Linked DNA regions of Nitrobacter winogradskyi Nb-255. The protein of the gene in region 1 interacts with the protein of each later gene in a pairwise test. Links are inferred from orthologs where the notes say so. Each region holds a gene or a part of one and is shown on either strand. Other genes may lie near its edges.

Evidence for each region.
Region 2: the proteins of NWI_RS09980 (region 1) and grpE interact in binary tests that used the Escherichia coli proteins (3 or more experiments, as listed by UniProt). The link is inferred for Nitrobacter winogradskyi Nb-255 from one-to-one orthologs.

Annotation. Positions count from the first base shown.
Region 1 is NC_007406.1:2,094,366-2,101,138, reverse strand. The notes cover bases 2,069-4,930. They hold NWI_RS09980 (Nramp family divalent metal transporter), read left to right. Parts: upstream 2,069-2,736; coding sequence 2,737-4,125; downstream 4,126-4,930. Other genes in these bases: NWI_RS09975 (arginyltransferase), read right to left, coding at 4,156-4,929; arsC (arsenate reductase (glutaredoxin)), read left to right, coding at 2,180-2,569. In the rest of the region: parC (DNA topoisomerase IV subunit A), read left to right, coding at 1-2,054; NWI_RS09970 (RDD family protein), read right to left, coding at 5,011-5,550; hemB (porphobilinogen synthase), read right to left, coding at 5,697-6,755. UniProt on the Escherichia coli protein: H(+)-stimulated, divalent metal cation uptake system. Involved in manganese and iron uptake. Can also transport cadmium, cobalt, zinc and to a lesser extent nickel and copper. Involved in response to reactive oxygen.
Region 2 is NC_007406.1:220,421-227,073, reverse strand. The notes cover bases 125-2,866. They hold grpE (nucleotide exchange factor GrpE), read right to left. Parts: upstream 1,922-2,866; coding sequence 1,328-1,921; downstream 125-1,327. Other genes in these bases: hrcA (heat-inducible transcriptional repressor HrcA), read right to left, coding at 2,015-2,866; NWI_RS01025 (hypothetical protein), read left to right, coding at 324-1,262. Also shown: more of hrcA, read right to left, coding at 2,867-3,103; rph (ribonuclease PH), read left to right, coding at 3,298-4,011; rdgB (RdgB/HAM1 family non-canonical purine NTP pyrophosphatase), read left to right, coding at 4,129-4,764; radical SAM family heme chaperone HemW, read left to right, coding at 4,751-5,911; NWI_RS00995 (penicillin-binding protein activator), read right to left, coding at 6,062-6,653. UniProt on the Escherichia coli protein: Participates actively in the response to hyperosmotic and heat shock by preventing the aggregation of stress-denatured proteins, in association with DnaK and GrpE. It is the nucleotide exchange factor for DnaK and may function as a thermosensor.

The DNA.
Region 1 (6,773 bases):
CGGCCTTCAAGAAGTCCGCCAAGATCGTCGGCGATGTGATGGGCTCATTCCATCCTCATGGCGATCAGGCGATCTACGACGCCATGGTGCGGCTGGCGCAGGATTTCGCCTCGCGATATCCGCTGGTCGACGGCCAGGGCAACTTCGGCAACATCGACGGCGATAATCCCGCGGCCTATCGTTACACCGAAGCGCGCATGACCGACGTGGCGCGGCTGCTGCTCGACGGCATCGACGAGGACGCCGTCGAGTTCCGCCCCAATTATGACGGCCAGAGCCGCGAGCCGGTGGTGCTGCCCGGCGGGTTTCCGAACCTGCTCGCCAATGGCGCGCAGGGTATCGCCGTCGGGATGGCCACCGCGATCCCGCCGCACAATGCAGCCGAGCTTTGCGACGCCGCGCTGCACCTGATCGACAAGCCGGACGCGAAGTCGACGTCGCTGCTGAAATGGGTCAAGGGGCCGGACTTTCCGACCGGCGGCATCATCATCGATTCCAAGGAGAGCATCGCCGAGGCCTACGCGACCGGAAGGGGCGCTTTCCGTACCCGCGCCAAGTGGCATCGCGAGGAGGGCGCGCGCGGCACATGGGTGATCGTCGTCACCGAGATTCCGTGGCTGGTGCAGAAGTCGCGGCTGATCGAGAAGATCGCCGAACTGCTCAACGAGAAGAAGCTGCCGCTGGTCGGCGACATCAGGGACGAGTCGGCCGAAGACATCCGCGTCGTCATCGAGCCGAAGTCGCGCAACGTCGATCCTGAACTGGTAATGGAATCGCTGTTCAGGCTCACCGAGCTTGAGAGCCGCATTTCATTGAACCTCAACGTTCTGATCAAGGGCAAGATTCCGAAGGTCGTCGGCCTCGCGGAATGCCTTCGCGAATGGCTCGACCATCTGCGCGACGTGCTGTTGCGCCGTTCGGCCCATCGCAAGGCGCAGATCGAGCATCGGCTCGAAGTGCTTGGCGGCTACCTGATCGCCTATCTGAACATCGACGAGGTCATCAGGATCATCCGCACCGAGGACGAGCCGAAGCCGGCCTTGATAAAGGCGTTCAAGCTGACGGAAGTCCAGGCGGAGGCTATCCTCAATATGCGCCTGCGCAGCCTGCGCAAGCTCGAGGAAATGGAGATACGCACCGAGGACAAGGACCTTCGGGCGGAACTCAAGGGCATCAACGCCGTGCTTGGCTCCGAAGCCAGGCAGTGGGAGAAGGTCGGCGAACAGGTGCGCAACGTGCGCGACATGTTCGGCCCCAGGACGCCGCTCGGCAAGCGCCGCACCGTTTTTGCGGACGCGCCCGAGCATGACCTCGCCGCGCTTGAAGAATCGCTGGTCGAGCGTGAGCCGGTCACGGTCGTCGTATCCGACAAGGGATGGGTGCGGACGCTGAAAGGCCACGTCGAGGATCTTTCGAACCTGTCCTTCAAGACCGACGACAAGCTGGGCTTCGCGTTCTTTGCTGAAACCACGTCGAAGCTGTTGCTGTTCGCCACCAACGGAAAATTCTATTCGCTTGACGTCGCGAAGCTGCCGGGCGGACGCGGCCATGGCGAACCGATCCGCCTGTTCATCGATCTGGAACAGGACGCGGCGATCGTGTCGCTGTTCGTCCACACCGGCGGGCGCAAGTTCCTGATCGCGAGCCATGAAGGGCAGGGGTTCGTCGTCAATGAGGACGATTGCGTCAGCACGACGCGCAAGGGCAAGCAGGTGCTCAACGTCGAGATGCCGAACGAAGCGAAAGCGATCACGACGGTCGCGGGCGATCAGGTCGCGGTCATCGGCACCAACCACAAGATGGTGGTCTTCCCGCTCGATCAGGTGCCGGAGATGGCGCGCGGCCGCGGCGTGCGGCTGCAGAAATACAAGGATGCGGGCCTGTCCGACGTCGCGGTGTTCAATTCGAAGATCGGCCTGACGTGGAAGGACTCCGCGGGCCGCGAGCAGAGCTTGAGCTGGAAGGATCTGTCCGACTGGCGCGGCAACCGCGCCGACGCCGGACGCCTCGCGCACGGCCTGCCGAAGTCGAACAAGTTCGGCCGGGCGATTTGATCTCGTTAACAGATATAGCGTTTTCGAGCGAAGCATATCCTCGGGCTTGACCCGAGGATGGATACCGGTTCGCATGAAGAAAACGCGTCAAATCAGAATACTGGACATCTGAGCGGATGCCGACGATGACCGTGACGATCTATCACAATCCGTCCTGCAGCAAGTCCCGCGATACGCTGGCGATGATCCGGCAAGGCGGCGAAGAGCCGGTGATTATCGAGTATCTCAAGCATCCGCCGGACCGCTCACGGCTTCGCGCGCTGGCTGACGCCATGGGACTGCCCATACGCGGGCTGCTGCGGGAGAACGGCTCACCCTACGAGGAACTTGATCTCGGCAATCCCAAATGGACCGATGACCAGCTTCTCGATTTCATCCTGGCCCATCCGATCCTGCTTCAGCGTCCCATCGTGGAAACGCCGAAGGGCGTGCGGATTTGCCGTCCTCCCGAAAGGGTGCTCGATCTGCTGACTTCTCCCGCCGCCGGGGAAGGCGGCGAGAACACCCAGCGTTAGTTGCGGGGCGTGCACGCTTCGCGAGCGCAGAAGCCATGACCAGACGACAAGTTGAGCGCGACCGGCGCGTCGCGCTGAATAGGTAGTCGCGAATCCGCCCGCGCCTTGGCGCTAAATGCATTTGCAAATGAGTTGCAATAAAGTTATAGTTGGTCCATACGGGGTCAATGGATGTGAAAACACCTGCATTGACGCCCGAACCGGTACCGGAGCCGTCGCAGGGACCCCTTTCGACGAAGGCTGGCTGGCATTCGGAAGCGTCAGCCCGCCCAAGTCTTGAGGAGGTCCATGCGACGGTGCTGGTTCCCGCGGACGGGCACTGGCTGCGCCGCCTTTTTGCCTTTGCGGGGCCGGGGTATATGGTCTCGGTGGGGTACATGGACCCCGGCAACTGGGCCACGGACATCGCTGGCGGCTCGCAATTCGGCTACACGCTGTTATCCGTCATCCTGTTGTCGAACCTCATGGCGATCCTGTTGCAGGCGCTGGCGGCGCGGCTCGGGATCGCCGTCGGCCTTGATCTCGCGCAGGCATGCCGCGCCAGCTACTCGCGGCCCGTCAACTTCATGCTCTGGCTGGCCTGTGAGGCCGCAATCATCGCCTGCGATCTGGCCGAGGTGATCGGCACGGCGATTGCTTTGCAGCTGCTGTTCGGCATTCCGCTGATCGGCGGCGCGCTGATCGCCGCGCTGGATGCTTTTTTGCTGTTGCTATTGATGAACCGAGGCTTCCGCTTCCTCGAGGCTTTCGTGGTCGCGCTGTTGATCGTGATCGCGGTTTGCTTTGCGATCCAGATTGTCGCCGCCGCGCCGCCGGTCGCCGAGATTTTGCGCGGCTTCGCGCCGTCGCGCGAGATCGTCACCAATCCTGAGATGCTCTACATCGCCATCGGCATCATCGGCGCGACGGTCATGCCGCATAATCTCTATCTGCATTCGTCGATCGTGCAGACCAGGGCTTATCCGCGCACCAACGAGGGCCGGCGGACCGCGATCCGATGGGCGACCGCCGACAGTACGATAGCGTTGATGCTGGCCCTGTTCGTCAACGCCGCCATCCTGATCGTGGCCGCAGCGGTGTTTCACGGCAGCGGCCACACCGAGGTGGCCGAAATCGGCGACGCGTTCAAGCTGCTGTCGCCGCTGCTCGGTCTCGGCATTGCCTCGACATTGTTCGCAGTCGCTCTTCTCGCCTCCGGCATCAACTCCACGGTGACGGCGACGCTCGCGGGCCAGATCGTGATGGAAGGCTTTCTGCATTTGCGGATGCCGATGTGGGCGCGGCGGCTCGTCACGCGCGGCATAGCCATTGTGCCCGTTATCGTCGTCACGGCCATCTATGGCGACAGCGGCACCGCGCAGCTTCTGGTTCTCAGCCAGGTCGTGCTGTCGATGCAGTTGCCGTTCGCGGTGATCCCGCTGGTCCGCTTCGTCTCGGACCGGCGCAAGATGGGTCAGTTCGCGATTTCAACCGGAACTGCCGCCACAGCATGGATCGTTGCCGGCCTGATCGTGATCCTGAATGTGAAGCTGCTGGCGGACACGTTCGCCGGATAGACCGCAGCATTGGACGCAGGCTGATCTGCTCTATTCTGTCGTCTCGTGCTTCGTTTCGCCGTCAGCATCGACACGCAGCCAGCCCGTGGGCGCAAGGCGCTGCTGTGGCAGGAAGCGGCCCTTGTAATCCATCTTCCGCGATCCCTCGATCCAGTAGCCAAGATACACATAGGGCAGGCCCAGTTGCCGCGCGCGGGATATGTGATCGAGGATCATGAAGGTGCCGAACGAACGGTTCTGCTCTGAAGGATCGAAGAACGAATAGACCATGGAGAGTCCGTCGCTCAACACATCGGTGAGCGCCACTCCCACAAGATCGCCGCGTTTGTTATCGACGCGATCCGCGCCGCGCCGGCGATATTCGATGATGCGGGTCTCGACGTGGCTGTCTTCCACCATCATCGCGTAATCCAGCACCGTCATATCGGCCATGCCGCCGTGGCGATGTCTCTGGTCCAGATAGGCGCGGAATATCGAATATTGCTCTGACGTCGGCGTTGCGGCACGCAGGCTGCCGGTGATGTCGGCGTTGCGCGCCAGCACCCTGCGAGCCCCGCGCGACAACTGAAACTCATCAGCGATGACCCGTACGGAAACGCAGGCGCGGCACTGGTCGCACGCCGGACGGTAGGCGATCGACTGGCTGCGGCGAAAACCGCCATGGGTGAGCAGATCGTTGAGTTCGCCCGCCTTTTCGCCGACCAGATGGGTAAATACCTTGCGTTCGCTGCGATCGGGCAGATACGGACACGGCGAAGGCGCCGTCAGATAGAATTGCGGTGTGTCACGCGAGTGCTGGGTCACGGCGCCTTGTCAGTCTCCGAAACAGATTGAGTTCCAGCATCGCGCTCCCGAGGCTGACCGTCAATCCGGGTTGCCGCCATATCAATAGCTTCCAGATGGTTGCGCGGCGGTCGCAAGATCTGAATTGATGATGACGGTTCCCAGCAACATGTCATGCAGCATGCGGCGCCGGTTGTTGAACAGGCCGACCAGCAGAATCAGCGGCGTAAATATCGACACCGAGATCCAGAACAGGATCGCGTGCATGGCGCCGAGCACAAAGTAACTCCGCTCCCCGGACCAGGTTCGCATTTCCAGACCCATGGCCCGCATCCCGATCGTCGCCGAATGCCGGCCGCCGAGTGATGCGCCGTAATAGAAGACGGCCCAGATCAGGGAGGCGGGCGAGACCAGCCAGAACAGCGCCCATCCGAAGCCGAGCGTGATGATCCCAAGCATCGCGATGAAGATCACGCCGATGATCACGGGTATCGAAAGCACCAGCAGATCGATCAGGAACGCAAAAAAACGTCGGACCAGAACACCGCGAAACAGCTCGGGCTGCATCCAGGGGTCAAACGAGCCACGCTGGAACCCGGCGGAGTCGCCGCCGGGGGCGTTGTCGAAGTCACCATCGGGCATGTCCCATCCTCCACGGCGCTCAGCCAAGAGACCTTCCGCTTCTGATAAAGTATGAAGCGCCCTTCGAGATGGCGACGTGCTGTCGGGGTTGCAACCCCCAGGCAGGCTCAGAGGAGCGGACGGAGATCGCCGGGGAGGAGGGGACGTCAGCGGTTCTGTTTCAGCTTCTCCGCCGCCTCCGCCGCAAAATAGGTGAGCACGCCATCGGCGCCGGCGCGCTTGAAGGCGACGAGGCTTTCCATCATCGCCCGGTCGCGATCGATCCAGCCGTTGCCGGCGGCGGCCGCGATCATCGCGTACTCGCCCGACACCTGGTAGGCGAAGGTCGGCATTCCGAACGTGTCCTTTACGCGCCGCACGATGTCGAGATAGGGCATTCCCGGCTTCACCAGCACCATGTCGGCGCCCTCCGCGATATCGAGTTCGACTTCGCGCAGAGCTTCATCGGAGTTGGCGCTGTCCATCTGGTATGTGCGTTTATCTCCCGTGAGCGCCTTGGCCGAGCCGATGGCGTCGCGGAACGGGCCGTAAAACGCGGATGCATACTTCGCGGCATAGGCCATGATCTGCACATCGACGAACCCGGCCTCGTCCAGGGCTCTTCGAATTGCACCGACGCGGCCGTCCATCATGTCGGACGGCGCGACGATGTCGCAACCGGCTTCCGCCTGCACCAGCGCCTGCTGGACCAGCACCGCGACGGTCTCGTCGTTGAGGATCCTGCCGTCCTCGACCAGACCGTCATGGCCATGACTGGTGAAGGGATCGAGCGCCACATCGCAAAGTACGCCGAGGTCCGGAAACTCCCGCTTGATGGCCCTGACCGACTTGCAGACCAGATTCTTGGCGTTGAGGGCTTCGCTGCCGGAGAGGTCCCGCAAGGCGGGATCGGTATAGGGGAAAAGCGCGATGCAAGGGATGTTCAGCTCGAGCGCCCGTTCCGCGTCCCGCACGCATTCGTCCACGCTGAGACGGTCGACACCGGGCATGGAGGGGACGGGCGTCCGCCTGTCGGCGCCATCGGCGACGAACAGCGGCCAGATGAGATCGTCGGTGGTCAGAACGCTTTCGCGGACCAGGCGGCGCGCCCATTCCGCCTTGCGGTTACGGCGGAGGCGGGCGACGAGATCGAGCGGAGCGGCTGTTGCGGCATCGCGGCGGGGTCCATCCCGCATTTCAATGGGACGCCCGTATTTTATCGCCATGTTGCCGACACTCCTGAA
Region 2 (6,653 bases), 1.9 Mb from region 1 along the record:
ATCAATTACTCGCGATATAGCGACGGTGAGCCTCATATAGGAGGGGGGGTGGGGGCCGCAAGGACCGGACATCTATCCGCCGGCTGAAAACGCAATTCTTTTGCGTCCCTGTCAGCCAGGGACGATCCGGACAAGCCGATAATTAACCTAGCCGGCCCAGTCGTCTTGGGCCATGGTGAAGACGGCTGGCGGTGCCCTGCGCCGACGGCTGATGCGCTTGATGCGGCAGTCAGGTTTCGTAGAATGCATCATCTGAATCATCTTCCCGGACCGCTGGCCTGACGATCATTGAACGGCCTCAATGCAAATCCAGATAAGCGCGCATGAGACATTTTCTGCACGTATTTGCCATTCTCTGCCTGCTGAGCGGCGCCAATCCGTCCCTCGCCAGCGACGTGATCTATGCGCCGGGCAGCCGGATCGGGCTGGTTCCGCTGATAGGCCTCAACCCCGCGAAGACATTTCCGGGTTTTGAGACCGCGGATCAGCGCGTCAAGGTCGTCGTCGCCGAACTCCCCGCCGCCGCTTTTAGAGACGTGGAAACTGTCGCGAAGTCGAACGCCGTCGACCCCCGAGGTCCAAAGCCGCAAGGTCTCGAGACCGCGAGCGGGCAGGGTTATTTCATCGTCGAATCCGCCAAGAACGGTGAAGACAATGTCCGGCGCTACTCAATGGTGATTTCGGGCGGCACCTTTTCCGGATACGTCGCGGCGCAGGTGCCGGAGAATGTCGCGAAGATCTATTCCGATGAGGCCGTGCAGAAGATGTTCGCAACGGTCGCCCTGCGCAAGGAAGTCCCGCTCGAGGAGCAACTGGGCCTGCTGCCCTTCAAGCTGAGCGAACTGAGCTCCTTCAAATTGATCCGGACGCTTACGCCGGGAGCCGTCATCCTGTTGTCCGATGCGGAAACGGAAAACAACATCGACAGCAGAGCCTTCATCATCATCAGCCCGATCGGTTCGGTCCCGGAGCGGCCGGATGATCGGAGCCGGTTCGCGCGCGACGTCGCAGCCACGATCCCGAACCTGCGTGAGGGACGCATCACCATGTCGGAGCCGATCCGGATCAACGGATCGCCCGGCTTCGAAACGCGAATCGATGGCACCAACACGCGAACGAATACGCCGGTAACCGTGGTGCAGTGGCTCGTGTTCGGCAGCGGAAAAACGGCGATGCGTCTGATCGGAAGCACGCCGCGGAGCGAATGGTCGGACGTTTTTCCGCGCTTCCGCGCGGTTCGTGACGGTATCCGGCCGCGTTAACCTCTCACGCTTCTGATTCAAATCAGAAGCGTGGCTCCGTGATCTTGATCCGACGCGCGCTGCCATTATTCCGGCGCGGCCGCCTTGGCTCCGCCCTTCGCAACGCCCACCAGCGCCGGGCGCAGCACCCGCTCTCCGATCATGTAGCCGGCTTGAATGACCTGGGCGACCGTGCCGACGGGGATCGACGGATCGGGAACTTCGTACATGGCCTGATGGACGTTGGGATCGAATTTTTCGCCCGCCGGATCAAATTTTTTCACGCCATGCTTTTCCAGAGCGTTGTGCAGCGAGCGTTCGGTCAGCTCCACGCCCTCGATCAGGGCTTTCAGGCCGGGATCTGGCGCCGCGCGAGCGTCCGCCGGCACCGCATCAAGCGCGCGCTGCAGATTGTCGGCGATCTCCAGAACGTCGCGCGCGAAGCCCGAGATGCCGTAGGTTCGAGCGTCCGAGACCTCCCGCGCCGTACGCTTGCGCAGATTCTCCATCTCCGCCAGCGTGCGCAACGTCCGATCTTTCGCCTCTGCGAGCTGCTTGTTCAGCGCGTCGAGCGCATCGTCCTCGGGATCGTCCGGCATGACATACGGCTTGGATACCACCGGCTCGACCTCCGCAGCCGGTTCGCCGGACTTGTCTGTTTTGCCGTCGGAATCGGTCATTACGCAGCCTTCTCGCAATTGTCTCGAATGGAAAGGAATGGTCGTGCGGGATATCGTGGTTCAGGCGTAAAAATCAAGCGTGGCGGGTCCGGCTCACCTGCCGAGCATCTGGCTGACGATGCGCGCGGCGTAGTCCACCATCGGGATCACGCGCGCGTAGTTCAGCCGGGTGGGTCCGATCACGCCGAGAACGCCAACGATATGACCGGCGCCATCGCTGTAGGGTGCGATGATCGTCGATGATCCGGACAGCGAGAACAGCTTGTTTTCCGAGCCGATGAAGATCCGCACGCCGTCGGCGCGCTCGGCGCGGCCAAGCAGATCGATCACCTCGCGCTTGGTTTCAAGGTCGTCGAACAATAGCCGCACCCGTTCGAGGTCCTCCATCGCGTGCAGGTCCTCGAGCAGGTTGGCGTGGCCTCGCACGATCAATTGGCGGTCGTCGCTGTCGCCGCCGGACCAGCTCGCGATTCCGGCCGCGACGATTTTTTGTGTGAGCTGATCGAGCTCCGCCTTGCTTTGCGCCAGCGCGGTTTCCAGCTCGAGCCGGGCCTCGGCGAGCGTCCGGCCGCGAATCCGGGCATTCAGAAAATTGGATGCTTCCGTCAGCGCTGAGGCCGGAACGCCGGAAGGGAGCGTCAGCACGCGATTTTCGACCTGTCCGTCTTCTGCGACCAGCACCACCAGCGCCTTGTCGGGCTCCAGCCTGACAAACTCGATATGCTTCAAGCGCACGTTTGATTTCGCCGTCAGCACCACCGCCGCCGTCCGGGTCAATCCGGACAGCCGCGTCAAGGCTTCCTCCAGCGCGGCCTCGACCGATTGCGCCTTGCCGACCGACGCGAGCTGGCTCTGGATCGATTGGCGTTCCGGTTCGGTGAGATCTCCAACCTGCATCAGGGCATCGACAAAAAAACGCAGGCCGAGCTCGGTCGGCAGGCGCCCGGCCGAGGTGTGCGGCGCGTAAATCAGCCCGAGCTGTTCGAGATCGGACATCACATTGCGGACCGAGGCCGGAGAGAGCGGCACCGCGATCAGCCGGGAAATGTTGCGGGAGCCCACGGGTTCGCCCGTTGCAAGATAGCTCTCGACGATCTGGCGAAAAATGTCGCGCGAGCGCTCGTTCAACTGGGCAAGCCCGGCGTTCGGTGCAATCAGACCAATCGGATCGTGATGGGCCAACGCTATTATCTCCCGCGCATAATGTTCGTCGTGCCTGAGACCGCTTCTAATCTGTCTCTCCCTCGCACCAGTTACAAGCAGGCTTTGGGCAATTGCGGTTCTGAGAGCAATTGCAAGTCTGACCCTTGCCGGTGCGGCTCCCCACCCCTAAAAGCACGGCACGAAGATTCTCATGAATTGCTGGAGGGGTTCCCATGCGACCTAGCCGTCGTGCACCGGATGAACTGCGCGCCGTGTCGCTGGAACGAGGCGTGGTCAAATACGCCGAAGGCTCCTGCTTGGTGAAGTTCGGCGATACCCATGTGCTGGTCACCGCGACGCTCGAGGAGCGGCTGCCGCCATGGCTCAAGGGCCAGGGCCGGGGCTGGGTGACGGCCGAATACGGAATGCTGCCTCGCGCCACGCTGGAGCGGACCCGGCGCGAGGCCTCCGCCGGCAAGCAGGGCGGCCGGACCGTCGAAATCCAGCGCCTGATCGGCCGTTCCCTGCGGGCCGCGGTCGATCTCGAGGCGCTCGGCGAGCGCCAGATCACGATCGATTGCGACGTCATTCAGGCCGACGGCGGCACGCGCACCGCGTCGATCACCGGCGCCTGGGTCGCGCTGGCCGACTGCGTCAACTGGATGAAGGCCCGCAACATGCTCAAGGCCGGCGTGCTTCGAGGCAATGTCGCGGCGATCTCCTGCGGCATCTACAACGGCACGCCTGTCCTCGATCTAGACTATGCCGAGGATTCGGAAGCCGATACAGACGCAAACTTCGTGATGACCGGCGAAGGACGCATCATCGAGGTGCAGGGAACCGCCGAAAAGGTGCCTTTCTCCGATGATGAGTTTCTCGCGCTGATGGCGCTGGCGAAAAAAGGGGTCGCGCGGCTGGTGGATTTGCAGAAAATGGCGGTGGCGTGATTCGCCGCTTGCGCGGTTCATCCGCAGGACTTGCGTCCTGTCGCGTTTTCCAGCGAAGCGGGCTTCCCGTCGCGTCAGGAAAACCTTTCAGAACAAGAAGCTGAAGTCCGATCGGTCATGCATCGTCGAATCGCCGGCAAGCTCGTGATCGCCACCCACAATCCCGGCAAGCTCGCCGAGATCCGCGAGCTGCTTGCGCCTTATGGCGTCGAAGCGGTCTCCGCGGGCGAACTCGGTCTCGACGAGCCTGAGGAAACAGGCGAGGATTTCCGCGCCAATGCCCGGATCAAGGCGACCTCTGCTGCCCTGAGCGCAAAGCTTCCGGCCTTTGCCGATGATTCCGGCCTGGTCGTCGATGCGCTCGACGGCGCGCCGGGCATCCACTCCGCACGATGGGCCGGCAAACCTGCGGATTTTTCCGCGGCGATGGCGCGGATCGAGCGCCTTCTGCAGGAGCGCGGCGCGACCAGCGCGGACCAGCGTAAGGCTCACTTCATTTCGGCGCTCTGCGTCGCGTGGCCGGACGGCCATCTCCAGGAAGTCGAAGGCCGCGTGGACGGCACGCTGGTCTGGCCGCCGCGGGGCACGGCCGGTTTCGGCTATGATCCGGTATTTCTGCCGGACGGGCACGGCCGCACCTTCGGCGAGATGGCCGGCATCGAGAAGCATGGGCTTCCGCCGCGCGGTCTTGGCCTGTCGCATCGCGCCCGCGCATTCGTGAAACTGGCGGAGATTGCCCTTGAGCCCCGCTGATCCGGCCGCTGCGTTCGGCGTTTACATCCACTGGCCGTTCTGCCTGTCGAAGTGTCCGTATTGCGATTTCAACAGTCACGTGCGCCACGCGCCGATCGATGAAGAACGCTTTACACGGGCTTTCGCGCGCGAGATCGAGACCACGGCGGCCCGCTCGCGCGGACGCACGGTGTCCTCGATTTTCCTCGGCGGCGGCACGCCGTCCCTGATGCGGCCGCAGACCGTGGGCGCCATTCTCGACGCAATCGGAAAGCATTGGAGCGTTGCCGATGACGTCGAGGTCACGCTGGAAGCCAATCCGACCAGCGTGGAGGCCACACGATTCCGCGGCTACCGCGCCGCGGGCGTCAATCGGGTCTCGCTCGGGGTGCAGGCGCTCGACGATTCCTCGCTGAAGGCGCTCGGTCGGCTGCACACGGCGCGCGAGGCGCAGGATGCGGTTGCGATCGCGCGCTCGGTCTTCGATCGCTATTCCTTCGATCTGATCTATGCGCGTCCGGACCAGACACCGGCGATGTGGGCCGGGGAGTTGCAGCGCGCGATCTCGGAGGCGGCGGAGCATCTGTCGCTCTATCAATTGACGATCGAAGCGGGGACGCCGTTTTTCGACCTGCATGCGGCGGGGAAGCTCAAGACCCCCGATGAGGCGATGGCGCGAGACTTGTACGACGTCACGCAGGACGTCTGCGCGCGTCATGGCCTGCCCGCTTACGAGATCTCGAACCATGCGCGGCCGGGCGCGGAATGCCGGCACAATCTGGTCTACTGGCGCGGTCAGGAATATGCGGGCATCGGCCCCGGAGCGCACGGTCGCCTCGACATCGACGGCGTCAGGCACGCCATCGCCACCGAGAAGCGGCCCGAAGCCTGGCTCATGCGCGTCGAGGCGAACGGCAACGGAATTGTCGCCGATGACCCGTTGAACAGCGAAGAGCGCGCCGACGAATTCCTGCTCATGGGACTGCGCTTGCGCGAGGGCATCGATCCGCGGCGCTACGCGGCGCTGTCGGGCCGCTCTCTTGATCCCCGGCGCATCGCGATCCTCCGTGACGAAGGCGCGATCATGATCAGCACCGACGGCCGTTTGCGCGTCACGCAGGATGGCTTCCCCGTCCTCGATGCCGTGGTGGCCGATCTCGCCGCATAGAGCATGATCCCGAAAATTGGAAACCGGTTTTCGGGATCATGCTCGATCAAAAAGTTAAGGCTATAGCCTTTTCGAGCGGAGCATGTCCTCGAGCTTGACCCGAGGCTGGATACCGGTTGGCGTGAAGACCGCGCTTCATAACAATCCGGATCAGGCGCCAAAACTTTTTGGCGAGCCTGCCACTGACTGGCCGCCGCCGGATGCGACGCGCATGACGGCGAGGCCGCGCTGATTGGTGCCGTCGGAACGGAATCGAAACAAGCCGTCGATGCCGGCAAAGCCGGAGGCGTTGGTCAGCGTTTCCGCCGCGAAGCGCTGCGATCCCTGAGTACGGGCGAGAGCCGCCACCAGCGCGACCGCATCATAGGCAAGGGTCGCCGTACGCACCGGCTCACCGCCGAACTTGGTGCGGTAGCGGCCTGCGAAGGCGCGGAAGCCCGCCGGATCTGGAGCGGCATAGAGCCCCCCGTGCAGTGTCGTGCTGGAGAACACGCGAGGATTGTCCCACAGCCCGGTGCCGAGAAGCTGGACGTTGCGCAGATTCGCGCCCGCCGCCGTGAGCGCGGCGGCGACCGAAACCACCGTATCGCCATCATCGGCGATCAGCAGCGCGTCGGCCGAGCGGAGCGACTGTGCAACGTTCCGCGCGGCGCTGGCGCGATCGGAGCCGTATTTCTCGAATGCGGCGATCCGCCCGCCGCGACGGCCAACCGTCTGCTTGAAGGCCGCCTCCACGACATTG